DNA from 4 places in the Streptomyces sp. NPDC045956 genome. Region 2 is predicted to be linked to each of the others. Evidence: riboswitches for the same ligand, from Rfam matches in the RefSeq annotation. Region 2 holds a riboswitch; each other region holds the start of a gene.
The links. A riboswitch is a leader RNA that binds a small molecule or an ion and turns the genes downstream of it on or off. The one in region 2 is predicted to bind cobalamin.
Positions count from the first base shown of each region.

Region 1: linked by a shared signal. The riboswitch ahead of AC07FV_RS10625 (GHMP family kinase ATP-binding protein) and the one ahead of AC07FV_RS06280 (ABC transporter substrate-binding protein) in region 2 are both predicted to bind cobalamin.
Region 3: linked by a shared signal. The riboswitch ahead of AC07FV_RS10600 (ABC transporter substrate-binding protein) and the one ahead of AC07FV_RS06280 (ABC transporter substrate-binding protein) in region 2 are both predicted to bind cobalamin.
Region 4: linked by a shared signal. The riboswitch ahead of AC07FV_RS17905 (ribonucleoside-diphosphate reductase subunit alpha) and the one ahead of AC07FV_RS06280 (ABC transporter substrate-binding protein) in region 2 are both predicted to bind cobalamin.

Region 1 covers NZ_JBWKKZ010000003.1:360,019-364,265, forward strand. The annotation lists gene AC07FV_RS10615 (ATP-grasp domain-containing protein) at 1-671, opposite strand, end outside; gene AC07FV_RS10620 (cysteine synthase family protein) at 668-1,690, opposite strand; gene AC07FV_RS10625 (GHMP family kinase ATP-binding protein) at 1,687-2,673, opposite strand; cobalamin riboswitch at 2,792-3,023, opposite strand; gene AC07FV_RS10630 (ferric reductase-like transmembrane domain-containing protein) at 3,231-4,214, shown strand.
Region 2 covers NZ_JBWKKZ010000002.1:120,863-126,120, reverse strand. The annotation lists gene AC07FV_RS06290 (FecCD family ABC transporter permease) at 1-960, opposite strand, end outside; gene AC07FV_RS06285 (MFS transporter) at 1,481-2,692, shown strand; cobalamin riboswitch at 2,754-2,960, shown strand; gene AC07FV_RS06280 (ABC transporter substrate-binding protein) at 3,004-4,044, shown strand; gene AC07FV_RS06275 (FecCD family ABC transporter permease) at 4,041-5,111, shown strand; gene AC07FV_RS06270 (ABC transporter ATP-binding protein) at 5,108-5,258, shown strand, end outside.
Region 3 covers NZ_JBWKKZ010000003.1:353,099-358,356, forward strand. The annotation lists gene AC07FV_RS10580 (fumarylacetoacetate hydrolase family protein) at 1-41, opposite strand, end outside; gene AC07FV_RS10585 (LysR family transcriptional regulator) at 169-1,086, shown strand; gene AC07FV_RS10590 (ABC transporter ATP-binding protein) at 1,165-1,965, opposite strand; gene AC07FV_RS10595 (FecCD family ABC transporter permease) at 1,962-3,077, opposite strand; gene AC07FV_RS10600 (ABC transporter substrate-binding protein) at 3,074-4,099, opposite strand; cobalamin riboswitch at 4,128-4,305, opposite strand; gene AC07FV_RS10605 (class I SAM-dependent methyltransferase) at 4,362-5,111, opposite strand; gene AC07FV_RS10610 (MFS transporter) at 5,080-5,258, opposite strand, start outside.
Region 4 covers NZ_JBWKKZ010000006.1:191,709-196,966, forward strand. The annotation lists gene AC07FV_RS17885 (GntR family transcriptional regulator) at 1-17, shown strand, start outside; gene AC07FV_RS17890 (DUF3311 domain-containing protein) at 209-466, shown strand; gene mctP (monocarboxylate uptake permease MctP) at 463-2,073, shown strand; gene AC07FV_RS17900 (GNAT family N-acetyltransferase) at 2,146-2,652, shown strand; cobalamin riboswitch at 2,680-2,857, shown strand; gene AC07FV_RS17905 (ribonucleoside-diphosphate reductase subunit alpha) at 2,982-5,258, shown strand, end outside.

The DNA.
Region 1 (4,247 bases), on a different contig from region 2:
AAGTGCGGCTCCGGTGACATGAGCCGACTGGAGACGCCCAGCAGCCGGGTGCGGCCGTCCCAGGTGAGCGTCTCGGCGCTGTACACCGGTCCGCTGAAGTACGGCTCGGCGAACAACCGCCCCTTCAGCTCCCGACCGGACGCCTGCGCCAGCACCGCGTCCAGCTCGCCCTCGTCGCGGACCAGCCACACGTTCTGGCTCCCGGTGCCCGCCGTGTCCTTGAGGACGAGCGGCAGGCCCACCTCCTTGAGCAGCGGTCCGCGGGCCTCGCGGTCCGCCTCGGCGCTCTCGTAGGCCCTCGCGCGGGTGAGACCCGCGCCGTACAGCCGGTCGCGTACGGCGGCCTTGTCCCGGGTCAGCCGCAGGACGGCCGGATCGAGACCGGGCAGGCCGAGGCGTTCGGCGAGGGCCGCGCCGGCCAGGGTCCAGGTGTCGGTGGAGCTGATCAGGCCGCGCAGCCCCGGCTCGCGCCCGAGGAGACCCGCGACCCCGTCGACGTCGAAGGTGTCGGTCACGACGACGTCGAGGGCGTCGGCGGGCAGCCGGTCCAGTTCGTGGGCGTAGTAGGCGGGGTCCCGGGTGAGGAGCAGCAGCCGCTCGCCGAGCAGGTCGGCGGCGCGGACCAGGTGGCCGAGGCCGAAGGTCAGCGACTCCAGGCAGGCCACGGTCATACGGCGCTCTCCGTCCGGCCGGCGGGGCAGGGGGTGCGCTGCCACGCCATCCTCGACCAGGGCATGGTCATCTCCTGCGGGGCGCGGACCTCGACGGGTTTCAGCGCGGCCGGGTCCAGCGCTTCGGCGTGCCGGGTGAACACGCGCTCCACGTAGCGGTGTCCGGTGTCGGCCCCGATCACCAGGTGCACGCGGTCGGGGTGGCGGCGGGCCTCGTACGTCGCCGTCAGGTACCCGGCCCCGGTGGACAGCCCGGCGAACACCGCGTGTTCGCGCAGCAGGGCGACGGCGCCCGACATGGCGTGGGTGAAGTCCAGCCAGTGCACGGTGTCGTAGAGGTGGTGGCGGACGTTGTCGAAGACGATCGACGAACCGATGCCGGCGATGATCGCCTCCGGGTCGTGATGGTCCTCGCTGCCGAAGGTGACGCTGCCGAAGGGCTGGACCCCGGCCAGGCGCACGGAGGGGTCCGCGGCGCGCAGGCGCTCCACGATGCCGCCGGTCGAGGCTCCGGAGCCCACCCCGCCGACGACGGTCAGCGGCGCGCCCGGGAAGTCCGCCGCGATCCGGTCGGCGACCTCCTGGTAGCCCAGGTAGTGGACGTCGTCGTGGTACTGGCGCATCCAGTGGTGTCCGGGCCGCTCGGCGAGTATCTCGCGCACCCGCCGCACCCGCAGTTCCTGGTCGAGCTTGAGGTTCCGCGACGGTCTGACCTGCTCCACGGCGGCGCCCAGTATCTCCAGTTGGGCGAGGGTGGTGGCGTCGACGGTGGTGGACGCGACGATGTGGCACCGCATGCCGTACCGGTGACAGGCCAGGGCGAGGGCGTAGGCGTAGATGCCGCTGGAGCTGTCGACCAGGGTCTGGCCCGGACGGACGGTGCCCCGCTCCAGCAGGTGGCGGACGGCGGCCAGCGCCGAGTAGATCTTCATCGACTCGAACCGCAGCAGGACCAGGCCGTCGGTGAGCCGGACGAGGTCGGGGACTTTCAGGGCGTCGGCGATGTGGGGGTGGATCACCCGTAGCCTCCTTGGGCGAAGGTGCACTGGTGGCCGAGCGAGCGGAAGAACGCGGACAGTTCGGACTTGACCTCGGCGCGGGGGCGCGAGGTGAAGAGATAGCCGGCCAGGCAGCCGGTGTGGGCGACGAAGACGCCGTCGGCGCCGAACCGCTCGCGCCGGGCCCGCAGGCTGGGGAAGGTCGCCTTGGGCAGCACCTCCTGGGACAGCGCGGCGCTGACCGTGGCGGCCCGGGCGACGGCGGCCGGGTCGCCCGAGTCGAAGCCCTTCACCAGATCGGTGAGGCACCGCTGGTACTCGTCGCCGCGGCGCCGGTAGTGGTCCAGCAGCAGGGGAGTGACGGCGGCGGTGTCCACGGTGCCGGGCTCCGTGACGAACGCGGTGTGGAATCCGAGGTCCGGACCGAGTCGCCGCACCACCCGGTGCCGGCCGCTGAGATACAGGGCGAACTCGTCGAGGAAGACGCTGTCGGCGCGCTCGATGTCCGCCAGGACGCCGAGGACCACGTCCGCGTCGTACGGCAGGGAGAAGACGCGGAACAGACAGCGCAGGGTCGCCACGATGTCCGCCGTCGAACTGGCCATCCCCACGCCCACCGGCAGTTCGGAGTGGGTGTGCCAGTCACCCGGGGGCAGGGAGAGGCCGTAGTGGTCCAGGAAGAGCCGGGCCGCCGTCGCCGCCTTCTCCCCCAGCGCCGAGGGCCGCGGGGCCCCGGCCGCCGTCCCCGACCCCGTCCGCGGGGTGAAGTACACCCAGGAGTGACGGTCCACCGGGAAGGACACCACCGCGATCTCGGGATCGGCGCCCGCGCGCAACGGGCCCTGGTACAGCTCGCCCAGAGTGCCGTGGCAGACACCGGACACGGTGCCGCCGGACAGGTCCGGGGCGTCCGTCGCGGGGCCGGGGAGGGTGCGCCCGGGTCCGTCGTACGGCGCGTCGGCCCGGGGCCGGTACGGCCGACGCGAGCCGGCTGGATCCCGCACACCGTCCTCCTCCGTACCGGGCCTTGCACACCGACAGGGAGGGAGGCGCGGTCACACGCACGACGTCCGACCGCCCATACCGCCGACCCAGTCCACGAGGTCACGTGCACAGCCCGCGCGGGACGCGGGCACAGTGGCAGGTCTTCGGACTCGCGGGCACGTCCGCCGAAAGGGCGGACACCTACCGGCCGTCTCTTCCCCGGCCCTGACACGGGCCCAGTGACATCGACGGCTCTCGTTCCCACTCACCGCTGCGGGACAGCCCCGGATTCGCACCGGGTTCCCTCTTGCGTCACGCTTCGGGCGTCCGGGCGGACGGGAGGCGCGAACCGACTGCGTGCATCAGCGTAGAGGCGGGCCCACCCCCGCGAAAGTAGGGCTCCGGCGGTTGTCTTGAAAGTGGAGGGGAGGCAGAAACAGGTGGGTCTCCAGGTGCCGTTCTCGTGACGGCTCTGGCCGGATCGCGCCTCTGAGCATCGTCGCCCCATCAGCCAGACTTGTTGCCCCACGACACACGCACACCGTTGCCGCGGTGGCCCGTGCCCGGGAGGCCCCTGATGACGTCAGACACCAGGCCGGACGAGGACGGGGCGGTGGGGGCCCCGCCCGGACCGCCGCGACCTCCCGGGGAACGCGTCGCGCTGCGCGCCGACCTTCGCTCCGCCGTGCCGGACGCCACCGCGGCGGTGGTGGTGACGGCGCTCGTCTTCGTGCTGCTGTGGGCGCGCATGGAGTCGGGTGCTTCGGACACCGTCGCGGTGATGCCGTTCATGGACGATGCCCGTACCTACTGGATGTACCTCCTCAGCCAGGCCTTCGGCTGGTCGGGACTGCTGTGGGCCTGGTGCACGGTGATCTTCGGCCTGTTGCTGTCGGGGCCGCGCCCCGCCCGGCTGCCGGTCTCCCGGCAGGTGCTGGAGCGCTGGCACCGCACCACGAGCCTCACCACGATGGCGCTGATGTTCGCGCACGCGCTGATGTTCGCCGCGGAACTCGTGCGCTACGAGACGGCACTGGACTGGGCCGAGCGGCTGTGGGTGGGCTTCGCCGACAGCTTCGTCCCCCTCTGGTACGACTCCGGCACCGGCCGGATCGCCATCCCGATCGGACAGGGCGCCCTGTATCTGGCGGTCCCGCTCGGGCTGCTGTTCTACGTCCGGCACCGCTTCGGACCGAGGACCTGGCGACGCCTGCACCGCTTCGTGATCGTCGTCTACGTGCTGAGCGTGTGGCACACCCTGCTGTACGGCACCAACGTCTGGTACGGGGAGTGGCCGCGCACCGTCCTGTGGCTGCTGCAACTCCCCATCGCCGCCCTGCTGTTGCTGCGCCTGATGAGACCTGCCCGGCGGGCGGAGCGGCTGGACTCCCTGGGCGAGGGCGCGACCCGGCCGGGGTGGTGGGTGCGGGCGGCGGGACGGGCCGTCGCCGGAGCCGTCGTCATCGGGCTGGTCATCGTGGTGGTGTCGGGCCGTGACGGCGGACGGGACCGCCCGGCCGATCCGCCCGCGACCGCCCCGCACACCCAGGAGACGGACTGACGGCCGGCACCCGGCGGGCGGCACGCCGTCCCG
Region 2 (5,258 bases):
CACCAGCGCCGTGATGACCCCGAGCGGCAGCTCGCGCGGTGCGACCAGCGTCCGGGCCGCGAGGTCGACCCACACCATGAAGATCGCCCCGACCAGTGGGGCCACGGTGAGGACGCGGGCGTGGGTGGCACCGACGACCATCCGCACCACGTGCGGCATGACGAGTCCGACGAAGGCGATGGCGCCGCTGACGGCGACCATGACGCCCGTCACCAGTGAGACGAGGACCAGCAGCACCTTGCGGTACCGGTCGGGATCGAAGCCGAGGCTCGCGGCGGTCTCGTCGCCGAGGGAGAGGACGTCCAGGGCCCGCCCGTACCGGTACAGGAGCGTGAGGCCGGCCAGCACCACGAGGGAGACGACGGGCAGCGCGCCCCAGGCCGCGGCTCCGAAGCTGCCCATGGTCCAGTACAGGACCATGCTGGTCGCCTCGCTGTCCGGCGCGAAGTAGATGATCAGGCTCATGACAGCCTGGAAGCCCAGGGACATGGCCACACCCGTCAGCACCAGGCGCAGCGGCGACAGCGAGCCCTTGCTGGAGGAGGCGGCGTACACCAGCAGCGAGGCGACGAGCGCGCCGACGAAGGCGCCGGCCGAGACGGCGTACAGGCCGAGCGCCGCGAAACCTCCGGTGACGGTGACCCCTACGGCCCCCACGGAGGCACCCGAGGAGACCCCGAGGACGAAGGGGTCGGCCAGCGCGTTGCGGACCATGGCCTGGATCGCCACACCGACCGCGCTCAGCCCGGCCCCCACCAGCGCCGCCAGCAGCACGCGCGGCGTACGGATCTGCCAGATGATCTGATACGTCGTCACCTCGTCCGCGCCGACCCGGCCGCCACTGAGAGCCGCCCACAGATGACGGGCCGTCTCCCCCGGGGCGACGACCGCGGGACCCAGCCCGATGGCGACGACGACGGACACGAGCAGGACGGCGATCAGCACCGCGCAGCCGAGCAACAGCCCCTTGCGGGAGACGAGTCGACCGGGCTGTCGGCCTCGCACGGCCTCCGCGGGCCGGGGCGCCGAGGCCTCGGCCGGGTCGGCCGGGGTCTCGACCTCGCCTGCCGGAGACACGGAGGCCGCAGGCATGTGCGGGACCTTCACTTTCCCTCGCTAATGAAAATCGTTTTCATGAGGTGAACCTAGCACGCCCCCGGTTCCGACAGGCAGCCCGAACCGAGGGGCAGGACAGGAGGACGGGACCGCGGCACCCCTCACGGGGCGGCGACCGAGAGCACTCTAATGGAAATGATTATCACTGCGATAGTGTGATGTCCGCGCCGCGCTGCCCGCCCCTGCCGAAGCCGGTACCGCCGGGCAACCTGTCTGTGGAACACAGCCGTTGCAGCCGGTCCGCGTTCGATCCACCACCGCCGACAGGACAGGAGTGCCCCTCGTGCCCAGCCCCTCCGCCCCTCCCGCCCCCGCCGGGTCCCCGCCCCGTGAGCAGCGCTCGATCCTGCTCGACCTGGCCTTCCTGCGTCTGTGGACGGGCGCCACCGCGTCCGGCCTGGCCACCTGGGCCCTGCCCTTCGTGCTCGGCCTCGCCGTCTTCGACCGGACCCTGACCGCCACCGACCTCGGCCTGCTGCTCGCGGCCCGCACGGTCGGATTCCTCGCCGCGGTGCCCGTGGCCGGCGTCCTGGCCGACCGGCACTCCCGCCGGGGCGTCGTACTGTGGGCGGGACTCGCCTCCGGAGTCGCGGCCCCGGTGATCGCCGTCGGCCTGGACCGCTCGGTGCTGCTGATGGCTGCGGCCGCCGCGGTGGCCGGAGCCGGGCAGGGCGCCTGCCGACCCGCCTACCAGGCCCTGACCGCCGAGGTGGTCGACGCCGGCCGCAGGCAACAGGCCAACGCCGCCATGACGTTGGCCGTCCGGGTCACCACCCTCGTGGGCCCCTCCTCGGCCGCGCTGCTCGCCGTCTTCCTGGACACCTGGGCCCTGCTGGTGGGCATCGGGCTCCTCTGGCTCGTCGCGGCCTGCGTACCCGGACGCGGCGCCCGCCCCGGGGCCGGGGAGGACTCGGCGGAGTCCTCGGCCGGGTCGGGCAGGGCGTCCCTCCTGGGCGAGTTCGCGGAGGGAGTCCGCGAGGCCCGCAGGCACCCGTGGTTCCTCGCCGGCCTGGGCGCGCTGACGGCCGTGATAGCCACCGGCTACTCCGCGACCGGCGTCGCCCTGCCCATGGTCAGCCGGGACGAGTACGGCACCGAGGTCGTTCTCGCGGGTGCGATGACCGCGTACACCGCCGGAGCGCTCGGTGGTGCGCTGCTCGTCGCCCGCTGGCGTCCCCGCTCCCCCGGCTGGGCCGCCCTGGCCGGCCTCGCCGCCTACGGACTCGCCCCGCTCAGCCTCGTACTGCCCGTGCACCCGGCCGCCGTGATGGCCGCGTACGCCGTCGCGGGCATCGGCATCGAGCTGTTCAACGTGCCGTGGTTCACCGCCGCCCAGCGCGAGGTCGCCCCGGACAAACTGGCCCGGGTCTCCTCCTTGGACTTCCTGCTCTCCTACGGACTCGCCCCGGTCGGGCTCGCCCTCATCGCCCCCGCCATCGACGCCTTCGGCGTCAGGGCGGTGCTCACGGGCTGCGCGGTCGTCTGCTTCACGGCGCCCGCGGTCGCCGCCCTGGTGCCGAGCGCACGCACCTTCTCCACCGGCCGAGGGCGCGACGCCGCCGCCGAGCGCCGCTGAGAGGGGGCCATCCTGAACGGAGGGAGCCTGAAGGTCCGCCGGACCGTACGGGAGAGGGCTGTGATAGCTTCCGGACGCCAGTCGCACTCGTGAACGCGGCCTACGCGTACACGGGTCAGGGAATCCGGTGGGAATCCGGAACTGACGCGCAGCGGTGAGGGTGACGGGCGGGACAGCAGCCACTGGACGACGGTCACGGCCGGGTCTGGGAAGGCGTCCCGCCGGGACGACCCCGAGTCCGAAGACCTGCTGGTGACCGCTCGTTCGCACGGACCCCGCGCCTGGGTCCTGACGCTGAGGAAACCGACACCGTGCAGCTGTCACGTCCCGCCCGTCGTTCCGTCCTGCTCCTGACCGGGGCCCTGTTGCTCACCGCGTGCGGTTCCGGGCCGGACTCCGGCTCGTCCGGGAAGCCCACCGTCGCCGGGAAGCGCTCCGTCACGATCGACAACTGCGGGCGGAAGGTGACGGTCGGGGCCCCTCCGGAGCGGGCGGTGTCCCTCAACCAGGGCACCACCGAGATCCTGCTCTCCCTGGGCCTCGCCGACCGCATGGTGGGGACCGCCACCTGGACCGACCCGGTCCTGAAGGGCCTGGAGCGGGCGAACGGGAAGGTGCCCCGGCTCGCCGAGAACCAGCCGTCGTTCGAGCGGGTCCTGGACGCCGAACCGGACTTCGTGGCCTCCTCCTTCACCTCCACCCTGGGCAAGGGCGGGGTGGCACCCCGTGAGAAGTTCGAGGAACTGGGCGTTCCCACGTACCTCTCGCCCTCCGACTGCGAGGGCAAGGACAACACCGGCGACGGCGACGGCTCCCGGAGCGAGCCCCTCGCCATGGACACCGTCTACCGCGAAGTGCGGGAACTGGCGCGGGTCTTCGGGGTGGAGGAACGGGGCGAGAAGCTCGTCGCCGGACTGGAGAGCCGGGTGGCGAAGGCCGCCGCCGGGACCGGCGCCGAGAACGCCACCGTCCTGTACTGGTTCGCCAACCAGGAGTCCCCCTACATGGCGGGCTGCTGCGGCGCGCCCGGCATCATCACGAACGCGCTCGGCGCGAGGAACGTCTTCGACGACAGCACGCAGGAGTGGCCCCAGATCAACTGGGAGACGGTGGCCGACCGCGACCCCGACCTGCTCGTCATCGGCGATCTGACCCGCAGGTCGCAGACCGCCGAGTCCGCCGCGAAGAAGATCGCGTTCCTGGAGTCGAATCCGGCGACGCGGAACATGAAGGCGGTACGGGCGAAGCGGTACGTGCTGCTCAGCGGGCAGGCCATGAACCCCACGATCCGTACGGTCGAGGGCGTCGAGAAGGTGGCCGCGGCGCTGCGCGAGCACGGCCTCGCCCGATGACCACCGCGCTGCGGCGGTCCTCCCGGAAGGTCCGGCCGCCGCACGGCGCGGCCGGTGTGCTGCGCGGCCTGGCCGGTCTGGGCGGCGGTCTCGCGGTGCTCGCCGTGTCCGTCGCCGTGGCCATCACCGTCGGGCCGGCGGACATCGGCGTGGGCGACGCCTGGTCGGTGGTCGCCTCCCGCCTGGGCTGGGGGACGTCGGAGCTGACTCCGATCCGGGAGGGCATCGTCTGGAACCTGCGGTTGCCCCGTACGGTGCTCGCCGCGGTGTGCGGCGCCGGACTCGCCGTGTGCGGCGCGGTGATGCAGTCCCTGCTGCGCAACCCGCTGGCCGACCCCTTCGTCCTGGGCGTCTCCTCCGGAGCGTCGACCGGCGCCGTCGTCGTGATCGTCCTCGGCGCGGGCGGCGGCGCCCTGACCGTCTCCGGCGGCGCGTTCGTGGGTGCGCTCGGCTCGTTCGCGCTGGTGCTGCTGCTCAGCCACACGCTCGGCGGGACGACGGACCGCGTGGTGCTGTCCGGGGTGGCGGCGATGCAGTTGTTCGCCGCCCTGACGTCGTTCGTGGTGACGACGGCGGCCGACGCGGAGACCACCCGGGGCGTGCTGTTCTGGCTGCTGGGTTCGCTCAGCGGGGCCGACTGGACCGAGGTGGGGCTGTGCCTGGCCGTGCTCGTGTTCGCCCTGGTGGTGTGCCTCGGGTACGCCCGCACCCTGGACGCCTTCGCCTTCGGCCAGGACGCCGCGGCGACGCTGGGCGTCTCGGTCGCCCGGACCCGGCTGGTGCTGCTGTGCGTGACCGCCCTGCTGACCGCCGCGCTGGTCAGTTCGGCCGGCGCGATCGGTTTCGTCGGCCTGGTCCTGCCGCACGGTGCGCGGGCCCTGGCCGGTCCGGGGCACGCCCGGCTGCTGCCCGTCACCGCGCTCGCCGGGGCGGTCTTCCTGGTCTGGGCCGACACCCTGGCCCGTACCGTCCTCGATCCCCAGGAAGTGCCGGTGGGCGTGGTGACCTCGCTGGTCGGTGTCCCGGCGTTCGTCCTGGTCCTCTACCGCACGAGGAGGACGGGATGACGGCCGGTACCGGGCGGTGGACCGGCGGGCGGGCGAGTGACGGGCGGGCGACCGACGGGCGGGCGACCGACGGGCAGGCGACCGACGGGCAAGCGTCCGACGGGCAGGCGACCGACAGGCAGGCGACCGACAGGCAGGCGACCGACG
Region 3 (5,258 bases), on a different contig from region 2:
CCGGCGAAGAGGGCGGACGCGGCTTCAGGTTTCACGGACATGTCCTCCTGATTGCGATGGCACTAATCTGGACCCGCCACTCGCGATCAGGGAAATCAATTCCGTGGATGATAATTATCTGTTGAACGAATTCCCGCAGGTCATCGCCGGACAGCTAGGGAAACCGCCGTGAATCTCAGTCGCCTGGACCTCAACCTCGTGGTCGCCCTGCGCGCCCTGCTGGAAGAGCGCAACGTGACCCGTGCCGGGCAGCGCGTCGGCCTGAGCCAGCCGGCGATGAGCGCGGCGCTCTCGCGTCTGCGCCGCCACTTCGACGACGACCTGCTGGCGCGGGTCGGCGGCCACTACGAGCTGACCGCTCTCGGGCAGGTCCTGCTCGACCGCGCGTCCACCGCCTACGATCTGCTGGAACGGCTCTTCGCCAGCCAGGCCCACTTCGACCCGGCCCGGGAGAACCGGGAGTTCAGGCTGGTCGCGTCCGACTACGCGGTCGCCGTCTTCGGTACCGAACTCGCCCGGGTCGTGCACCAGGAGGCGCCCGGCATCCGGCTGCGTTTCGCGCAGACGCCGACCACCGTGGTGGACGCCACCGACACGCTGCTGAGCACCACCGACGGCCTGCTCATGCCCCACGGCGTCATCAGCGACTTCCCCGCCACCGACCTCTACCAGGACCGGTGGGTCTTCCTCGTCGCCGAGGACCACCCGAGCGTCGACGACCGGCTGACCCGGGAGGACCTGGCCCGGCTGCCCTGGGTCACCTACCAGCGCACCTACGACGCCCCGGCCGTCCGCCAGCTCGGCATGCTGGGCATCGAGCCCCGCGTCGAGGTCTCCGTGGACAGCTTCCAGATCATGCCGCTGCTGGTCGGCGGAACCCGGCGCATCGCCCTGCTCCAGGCCCGCCTCGCCCGGCTCCTCGCCCCGCTCGCCGCGGTACGGGTGGTGGAGCCGCCCTACGAGGCGGTGCCGCTGCGGGAGGCGTTGTGGTGGCACCCGGTGCACACCCACGACGCGGCGCACATCTGGCTGCGCGAGACCGCCGCCCGGGTCGGCAAGCGGATGGCCGACCGGCCCGAGGACTGAGCGGGACCCGCCGCGCGCGCACGGCGGGCGTCATCCACGGTACGGATGAGAGGCATCCGCACCGTGGATGACTGACCCTCACGGCCGCTGCGCGGCCCGGGGTGGTTCCCCGGGCAGGAACGTCACCTGCGGGGCGCCCGTGCGCGGGTGGGTGGCGACCTCCGCCTCCACCCCGTAGACCTCGGCCAGGAGCCGCGGGGTGAGGATCTCGGCGGGCGGGCCCGAGGCGGTGACCGCACCGTCGTTCAGCACGTAGAGGCGGTCGCAGTAGTAGGCGGCCAGGTTGAGGTCGTGCAGGGCGAGCAGCACGGTGGCGGGCAGCCGGCGCAGGATGCCGAGCACGGACAACTGGTGCCGGATGTCGAGGTGGTTGGTCGGTTCGTCGAGGACCAGCAGCGTGGGCTGCTGGGCCAGGGCGCGCGCGATGAGGACGCGTTGGCGCTCGCCGCCGGAGAGCCGGTCGAAGGGGCGGTCCGCCAGATGGACGGCGTCCACGGCGAGCAGCGCGGAGTCGACGAGTGCGGCGTCCTCGGGGGTGTCGCCGGCCAGGAGCCGCTTGTGCGGGGTGCGGCCCATGGCGACGACCTCCCGGACGGCGAGGTCGAAGTCGGCGGCCGAGTCCTGGACCACCGCCGCCACCGTGCGGGCCAGGCGCCGCACCGGCAGCGACCAGGCGTCGCCCCCGTCGACCCGGACCTGACCGGCGTCGGGGCGCAGGACGCGGTAGACGGCGCGCAGGAGACTGGACTTCCCGCTGCCGTTGGGGCCGACCAGCCCGACGGTCTCGCCCGGGCGGGCCGTCAGGGAGACGTCGCGCACCAGGTGGCGGGCTCCCGCGGTGAGCGTGACGCCGTCCACGCTCAGGTCGGTCGCCGTCATGCCACTCCTCGGTCGGTGCCGCGCCGGGCGTCCCGGCGCATCAGCCACAGGAAGAACGGCCCGCCGCACAGGGCCGTGAGCACGCCGACGGGTATCTCCGCCGGCGCGGCGACCGTCCGTGCGGCGATGTCGGCCCAGACCAGGAAGACCGCCCCGCCCAGGGCCGCCGTGGGCAGCACCCGGCGGTGGTCGCCGCCGACGAAGAGCCGCACGATGTGGGGCATCATCAGCCCGACGAAGCCGATCGGCCCGGCCGCCGCGACCAGTACGCCCGTGACCAGGGAGAGCACGACGAACAGCCGGGCGCGGAAGCGGGCCACGTCCAGCCCCATCGTGGTGGCCGCCTCCTCGCCGGCCAGCAGCAGGTTCAGGTTGCGGGCCTGCACCATGAGGGCGCCGACACCGAGCAGCAGGGCCGTGCTCGGCAGCCACAGGGTGCCCCACTCGACGCCCCCCAGCCCGCCGAGGGTCCAGGCGAGGACCGCGCGGGCCTCGTTGCCCCGGTCGGTGGTGAGCAGCAGCAGATCGAGGACCGCGGTGAGCACCGCCGCGATCGCCACCCCGGACAGCACCAGCCGCGCCGAGGTGATGCGTCCCCCGGTGCGGGCGGTGGCGTAGACGAGGACGAGCGCGCCCAGGGCGCCGGCGAAGGCGGCGACCGACAGGGAGAGCGGACCGAAGAAGGTGACGCCGAACACGATCACGGAGACCGCGCCGAGGGACGCCCCGGAGGAGACACCCAGCAGGTACGGCTCGGCGAGCGGGTTGCGCACCAGGGCCTGCAGGGCGGTGCCGATCACCGCCAGGCCGGCGCCGGTGACCGCACCGAGCAGCACCCGCGGCGCCCGGACGTCCACCACGATGGTCTCCCGGGCCCGCGACCAGTCCGGATCCTGCCAGTCGGCTCCCAGGGCGTGCGTCACGATGCCCCACACCTGTCCGGGCGGCACCTGGACGGAACCGATCGCGAGGCCCGCCGTGGCGGAGACCAGTAGCAGGACGGTGAGGACGAGCAGGGTGACGGCCAGCCGCGTACCGCCCCCTCCCGGCTCCTCGGTGCCGCGCCGACGGACCGTCCGTCCGGTGGACGTGCCGGTTGCGGCCTGCGTCATCGGAAGCTCTTGGGATGCAGCCCGCGGGCCAGGTCCCCGACCGCGTAGGCCGAGCGGATGCCGACCAGGGTGGCGGTCAGCGGCAGGACGACGAACCGCTTGTTCCTGACGGCGGGCACGTCGGCGAGCGCGGGCCGGGAGAGCAGGTACTTCTTCTTCTCCTCGACGCTGCCGGCGCCGGCGTAGTCGTAGATGGCGATGGCTTCCGGCCTGCGCTCGACGACCTGCTCCCAGGAGACGTCGCCGAAGACGTCGTCGAGGTCGGCGAAGACGTTCTCGCCGCCGGCCAGCCGGATCAGCTCGGTGCCGAGGCTCTTGCCGCCCGCGGTGAAGGCGCTCTTGTCACCGCTGTCGTAGACGAAGACGGGCACCCGGGGCTCGCCCCGTACGCCGGTGGCGGCCTTGCCGACGCGGCCCTCCAGGTCCGCGACCAGCGCGTCGGCCCGGTCCTGGACGCCGAAGATCCTGCCGACGGTGCGGATCTCGTCGTAGGTGTCCTTCATCGTCACCCGCTTCTCGCCGCAGTACTCGCGGTTGAGGTAGGTGTCGATGCCCGCGTCGGCGAACGCCTTGCGAGAACGGCCCTCCTTCTCGTCGAAGGCGCTGCCGTAGCCGCCGTAGACGAAGTCGGGCTCGGCGTCCAGGACCTTCTCGAACGACGGCTCCCGCTCCGCCAGTTCGGGAATCGCCTCGTAGTCCTCCTTCAGCTCCGGCAGGACGGCGGAGTCGGGGAAGGCCGTGCCGACCATGCGGTCCTTCAGACCGAGCGCGAGCATGAGTTCCGCCGGGTGCTGGTGGACGGTGACCACCCGCGACGGCGGCCTGTCGTACGTCGTCCGCACGCCGCAGTTGTCGACGGTGACCGGGAAACCCGCGGGCACGGCGGCGGTGGCCTCGGCGTCGCCGCCGCCCTCGTCGGACGCACCGCAGCCGGTGGTGAGCAGCAGCGACGACAGTGCCACGGCGACGGCCGTGGCACGAAGGAACCCGCGTGTGCGGGCAGGGGTGAACAGCTGGGACACGTGAAGCCTCCTGGAGTCCGCGCTCCTCGGATCGGGCCCGCGACGGACCAGTGTCCTGACTCCCGGATCGACGTTCCCCCCGCCTTCCCGCGCGGTGCGCAGTGGCGTGTCGGAGGGGCGCTCCCCGGTCACAGTGGCGGGACCGTGCCGGATTCGCACCGGCTTCCTGTCTCCCGTCGCGGCGATGACCAGGTGATCCTACGTTTCGCCCGGCCGACGGCGAAAGGGCGTGCGGTTCCCGGCCGCACGCCCTGCCCCTGCCTCACCCTTCGCGGACGGCCCTCAGGACGAGCCGTTCGGCGTCCTCGTCGTAGGGGCGGCCGTCGAACCCGCCGAAGACCTCCACGCGGCCGAACCCCGCCTCCTCGGCCATCCGCCGCAACTCCACGGCGCTGTACACGAACCACGTCAGGGTGGCCCGGGTCACCCGGTCGCCCCGGACCAGCACCCACTCGCTGCGCAGCCGCGCCCACTCGTCCAGCACGGTGTCGGTCTGCACCATCAGGTCGTCGCCCCGCCGCACCACCTTGGGCGGGGTGACCCTGCGGGCCAGGAGTTCCTTCCCCGCGAGGTCGAGGACGAGCGCCCCGCCGGGCGCCAGGCAGGTGTACATGGTGCGCAGCACGCGCGCGTTGTCGGCGGGGTCCTCGAAGTACCCGAAGGAGGTGAACATGTTGAGGACGACGTCGAAGCCGCCCGGCGCCTCGTAGTCGCGTGCGTCGGCCCGCACGTACGTCACGTCGGCACCGGCGTCCGCGGAGCGTTTGCGGGCCCGGTCCAGCATGGCCGGGCTCAGGTCGACTCCGGTCACGCGGTGCCCGCGGCGGGCGAGGGGCACGGTGAAGACACCCGGCCCGCAGCACAGGTCCAGCACGCGTGCTCCGTCGGGGAGGGCGAGCAGGGGAGAGGTGTCGAGCAGCTCCTCGGCCTGCGCGTAGCGCTGCTCGGAGAAGAGGAAGTCGTGGAACTCGGTCCAGAAGTCATCGTCCTGGAATCCGCCCGTCCGTGTCATCGCGGGTCAGTGCTCCTTCGTGGTCGCCGTCGGGGGCAGGGGGCCGCGCCGGGCGACGGCGCAGCGTGAGCAGCAGAGGGGGCAGCAGCAGGCACTGGGCGGCCGCGAGCAGCCAGAACCAGCCGGTGTGCCCGGCCCGTTCGCCGA
Region 4 (5,258 bases), on a different contig from region 2:
AGCGGCCCCAGGACTAGGGCCCGTACCGCCTGTCACTCCTGTCGCGCGCGACGCGCGCGGCGCGCGTGTCCGACATATTCCGGCACCCCGGACCGTGAAGTTGCAGTTCAGGACCGATATGCGGGCGAGGGGTTCCGCTGTCTCGACGCCGTCACCTACATTTCGTGCGCACTGCACGAGGTGATCAGCGAGGGGACGGAGCCGCCGTATGTCACAAGCCCCAGAAGTGAGCAGAGGGCCGGTGGTGACGCCGGTGCGCGTCGTCATCGGCCTCTGCCTTGTCGCACCGTTCGTCGCCATGCTCTGGGTCGGTTCCTACGCGAAGACGGACCCGGCCTTCATCGGCATCCCGTTCTTCTACTGGTACCAGATGGCGTGGGTGGTCCTCTCCACCGCGCTGACGATGATCGCCTACAAGCTGTGGCAGCGTGACCAGCGCTCCCGCCGGGAAGGCGGTTCCAAGTGAACGACGGCGTGAACGGCGTCGCACTCGCCGTCTTCATCTTCTTCTTCCTGCTCGTCACCGCCATGGGCTTCCTCGCCGCCCGCTGGCGCAAGGCCGAGAACGAGCACAGCCTCGACGAGTGGGGCCTGGGCGGCCGCTCGTTCGGCACCTGGGTCACCTGGTTCCTGCTGGGCGGCGACCTGTACACGGCGTACACCTTCGTGGCGGTCCCGGCGGCGATCTACGCGGCCGGCGCCTCCGGCTTCTTCGCGGTGCCGTACACGATCCTGGTCTACCCGCTGATCTTCACCTTCCTGCCCCGGCTGTGGTCGGTCTCCCACAAGCACGGGTACGTGACGACCTCGGACTTCGTGCGCGGCCGGTTCGGCTCGAAGGGGCTGTCGCTGGCGGTCGCCGTGACCGGCATCCTCGCCACCATGCCGTACATCGCGCTCCAGTTGGTCGGCATCCAGGCCGTACTGGACGTGATGGGCCTCGGCGGCGGCGAGGACACCAACTGGTTCGTCAAGGACCTGCCGCTGCTGATCGCCTTCGGCGTGCTGGCGGCGTACACCTACTCCTCGGGGCTGCGCGCACCCGCGCTGATCGCCTTCGTGAAGGACACGCTGATCTACATCGTCATCGCGGTGGCGATCATCTACATCCCGATCAAGCTGGGCGGCTTCGACGACATCTTCGCGGCGGCGGGCGACAAGTTCTCCGAGTCCGGCAAGGGCTCGCTGACGCCGGACCACGGCGGCCAGTGGACGTACGCCACGCTGGCGCTCGGCTCCGCGCTCGCGCTCTTCATGTACCCGCACTCGATCACCGCGACGCTGTCCTCGCGCAGCCGTGAGGTGATCCGGCGCAACACCACGATCCTGCCGCTGTACTCGCTGATGCTGGGCCTGCTCGCGCTGCTGGGCTTCATGGCGATCGCGGCCGGGGTGAAGGTGGAGAACGGGCAGCTGGCGATCCCCCAGCTCTTCGAGAACATGTTCCCGGACTGGTTCGCCGGCGTGGCCTTCGCGGCGATCGGCATCGGCGCCCTGGTCCCGGCGGCGATCATGTCGATCGCGGCCGCCAACCTGTTCACCCGCAACATCTACAAGGACTTCATCAGGCCGGACGCCACCCCGGCCCAGGAGACGAAGGTCTCCAAGCTGGTGTCCCTGCTGGTGAAGGTGGGCGCGCTGGTCTTCGTGCTCGGCATGGACAAGACGGTCGCGATCAACTTCCAGCTGCTGGGCGGCATCTGGATCCTGCAGACCTTCCCGGCCCTGGTGGGCGGCCTGCTCACCCGCTGGTTCCACCGCTGGGCCCTGCTCGGCGGCTGGGCGGTCGGCATGGTCTACGGCACGGTCGCCGCGTACGGGGTGGCCTCGCCGACGCAGAAGCACTTCGGCGGTTCCTCCGACGAGATCCCCGGCATCGGCGAGATCGGCTACATCGGCCTCACCGCCTTCGTGCTGAACGTGGTGGTCACCGTGGTCCTGACCTTCGTCATGCGGGCGCTCAAGGCACCCGACGGCGTCGACGAGACCAAGCCGGGCGACTACACCGCGGACGCGGGCGACCCGGGAGTCGAGGTGGAGCTGCCGCCGGCCACGGCGGGCACCTCGCACTGACCCCTTCCCCCGGGCGGGCCGTCGGAGGAATCCGGCGGCCCGTTGCCGTGCCCGTCGGGCACACTCGGGGTCATGGACTTCGTGATCCGGCGTGCCACGGCCGAGGAGTACGACACCCTCGGTGAGATCACCGCGCACGCCTACCTGGGTGACGGCCTCCTCGACTTCGGGGAGGACGACGCCTACCTGCACGAGCTGCGGGCCGTGGCCCGGCGGGCGGCTGCCGCCGAGGTGCTGGTCGCCGCATCGGACGACGGTGTGCTCGGCAGCGTCACCTTCGTGCCCCGCGGCGGCCCGATGGCGGACATCGCCCGGCCCGGCGAGGCCGAGATACGCATGCTCGCCGTCGCCCGCGAGGCGCGCGGACGCGGCGCCGGCGAGGCACTGGTGCGGGCCTGCGTCGACCGCGCCCGGTCCGTGCCGGGCTGCGCGCGGGTCGTGCTGTCCACCCAGCGCACCATGCACGGCGCCCACCGCCTCTACGGGCGCCTGGGTTTCACCCGCACCCCGGACCGCGACTGGAACCCCCTGCCGAAGCACGACGACTTCACCCTGCTCACCTACGAACTGACGCTCTGACACCATCCCGATACGCTCACGGACACAACATCTGGGGGTGCTGGCGGCGCCCGGCACAAGATGTATGCTCGTGCTCGCTGTCGCCGCAGGGGAATCCGGTGCGAATCCGGAACTGTCCCGCAACGGTGTACTTGTGCGTGTTCGCGTCCCCACGTGTCCGCGCACGGGCTTGAGTCCGAGGACCTGCCGACAGTGCGCCCGGCCGCCCCGGCCCGGGTGCCATGACGTCCGGGCCTCGTGGAGTGGGCCGGTGGACGCGACGCCGTGCGCGCTCGTGAGCTGCCTCCTGCCCTCCGCCAGGCCCCGTGCCGAGCGAGGGAGTGCTCCACGTGACCATCGCGCCAGCCGATCCGGCTTCAGCGACCCCGGTGACGGCGACCGGCGAACCGGACGGTCCCGGTACCGCGCTGCTGCGGACCCTGACCGAGCTGACCGCCGACCTTCCGGACGCCGACCCCGGCCGGGTCGCCGCCGCCGCACTGCGCGGCCGGTCCGCCCGTGCGGACGAGGCCGAGCTGCGCGAGCTGGCCACCGAGGCCGCCGCCGGACTGATCTCGGAGGACCCGGTCTACTCCCGGCTCGCCGCCCGCCTGCTGACCCTCACCATCCGGGCCGAGGCCGCCTCCCAGGGCGTCACCTCCTTCACCGGGTCGGTCGCCACCGGTCACCGCGAGGGCCTGATCGCCGACCGCACCGCCGAGTTCGTCCGGCTGCACGCGGAGCGGCTGGACGCGCTGGTCGACCCGGCCGCCGACGACCGCTTCGGCTACTTCGGTCTGCGCACCCTGCACAGCCGCTACCTGCTCCGGCACCCGATCACCCGCAAGGTGGTCGAGACGCCCCAGCACTTCATGCTGCGCGTGGCCGCCGGGCTCGCCGAGGACGACACCGCCCGCTCGGCCGACGAGGTGGCCGCCCTCTACGGGCTGATGAGCCGCCTCGACTACCTCCCCTCCTCCCCCACCCTCTTCAACTCCGGCACCCGGCACGCCCAGATGTCGTCCTGCTACCTCCTCGACTCCCCCCAGGACGAGCTGGACTCCCTCTACGACCGCCTCCACCAGGTGGCCCGCCTCTCCAAGCACGCCGGCGGCATCGGCATCGCCTACTCCCGCATCCGCTCCCGCGGCTCGCTCATCCGCGGCACCAACGGGCACTCCAACGGCATCGTCCCGTTCCTGAAGACGCTCGACGCCTCGGTCGCCGCCGTGAACCAGGGCGGCCGGCGCAAGGGCGCGGCGGCGGTCTACCTGGAGACCTGGCACGCCGACATCGAGGAGTTCCTGGAGCTGCGGGACAACACCGGCGAGGACGCCCGCCGCACCCACAACCTGAACCTCGCCCACTGGGTGCCGGACGAGTTCATGCGCCGGGTGGACGCCGACGGGCAGTGGTCGCTGTTCTCGCCCGCCGACGTGCCCGAGCTGGTCGACCTCTGGGGCGCGGAGTTCGACGCGGCGTACCGCGCGGCGGAGGCGGCGGGGCTGGCCCGCAGGACCCTGCCCGCCCGTGAGCTGTACGGCCGCATGATGCGCACCCTCGCGCAGACCGGCAACGGCTGGATGACTTTCAAGGACACCGCCAACCGCACCGCCAACCAGACCGCCGAGCCGGGCCACGTCGTCCACTCCTCCAACCTCTGCACGGAGATCCTGGAGGTCACCGACGACGGGGAGACGGCGGTCTGCAACCTGGGCTCGGTCAACCTCGGCGCCTTCGTCGACGTGGCCGCGGGCGACCTCGACTGGGAGCGGCTGGACGCCACCGTCCGCACCGCCGTCACCTTCCTGGACCGGGTCGTCGACATCAACTTCTACCCGACCGAGCAGGCGGGCCGCTCCAACGCCCGCTGGCGTCCGGTCGGCCTCGGCGCGATGGGCCTGCAGGACGTCTTCTTCCGGCTGCGCCTGCCCTTCGACTCCCCCGAGGCGAAGGCCCTGTCCACCCGCATCGCCGAGCGGATCATGCTCGCGGCGTACGAGACCTCCACCGACCTCGCCGAGCGCGACGGCCCGCTGCCGGCTTGGGAGAAGACCCGTACGGCCCGGGGCGTGCTGCACCCCGACCACTACGGCGTCGAGGCCGCCTGGCCCGAGCGCTGGGCGGCGCTGCGCACGCGCATGGCCACCACCGGCCTGCGCAACTCCCTGCTCCTGGCGATCGCCCCGACCGCCACCATCGCCTCGATCGTGGGCGCCTACGAGTGCATCGAGCCGCAGGTGTCCAACCTGTTCAAGCGCGAGACGCTCTCCGGCGAGTTCCTCCAGGTCAACTCGTACCTGGTGGACGACCTCAAGCGGCTCGGCGTGTGGGACGCCCGCACCCGCGAGGCGCTGCGCGAGGCGGGCGGCTCGGTGCAGGGCTTCTCCTGGATCCCCGAGGACGTCCGCGCCCTGTACCGCACCGCCTGGGAGATCCCGCAGCGCGGCCTGATCGACATGGCCGCCGCCCGCACCCCGTACCTCGACCAGGCCCAGTCGCTGAACCTGTTCCTGGAGACGCCGACCATCGGGAAGCTCTCCTCGATGTACGCGTACGCCTGGAAGCAGGGCCTGAAGACCACGTACTACCTGCGTTCCCGCCCGGCGACCCGCATCGCCCGCGCC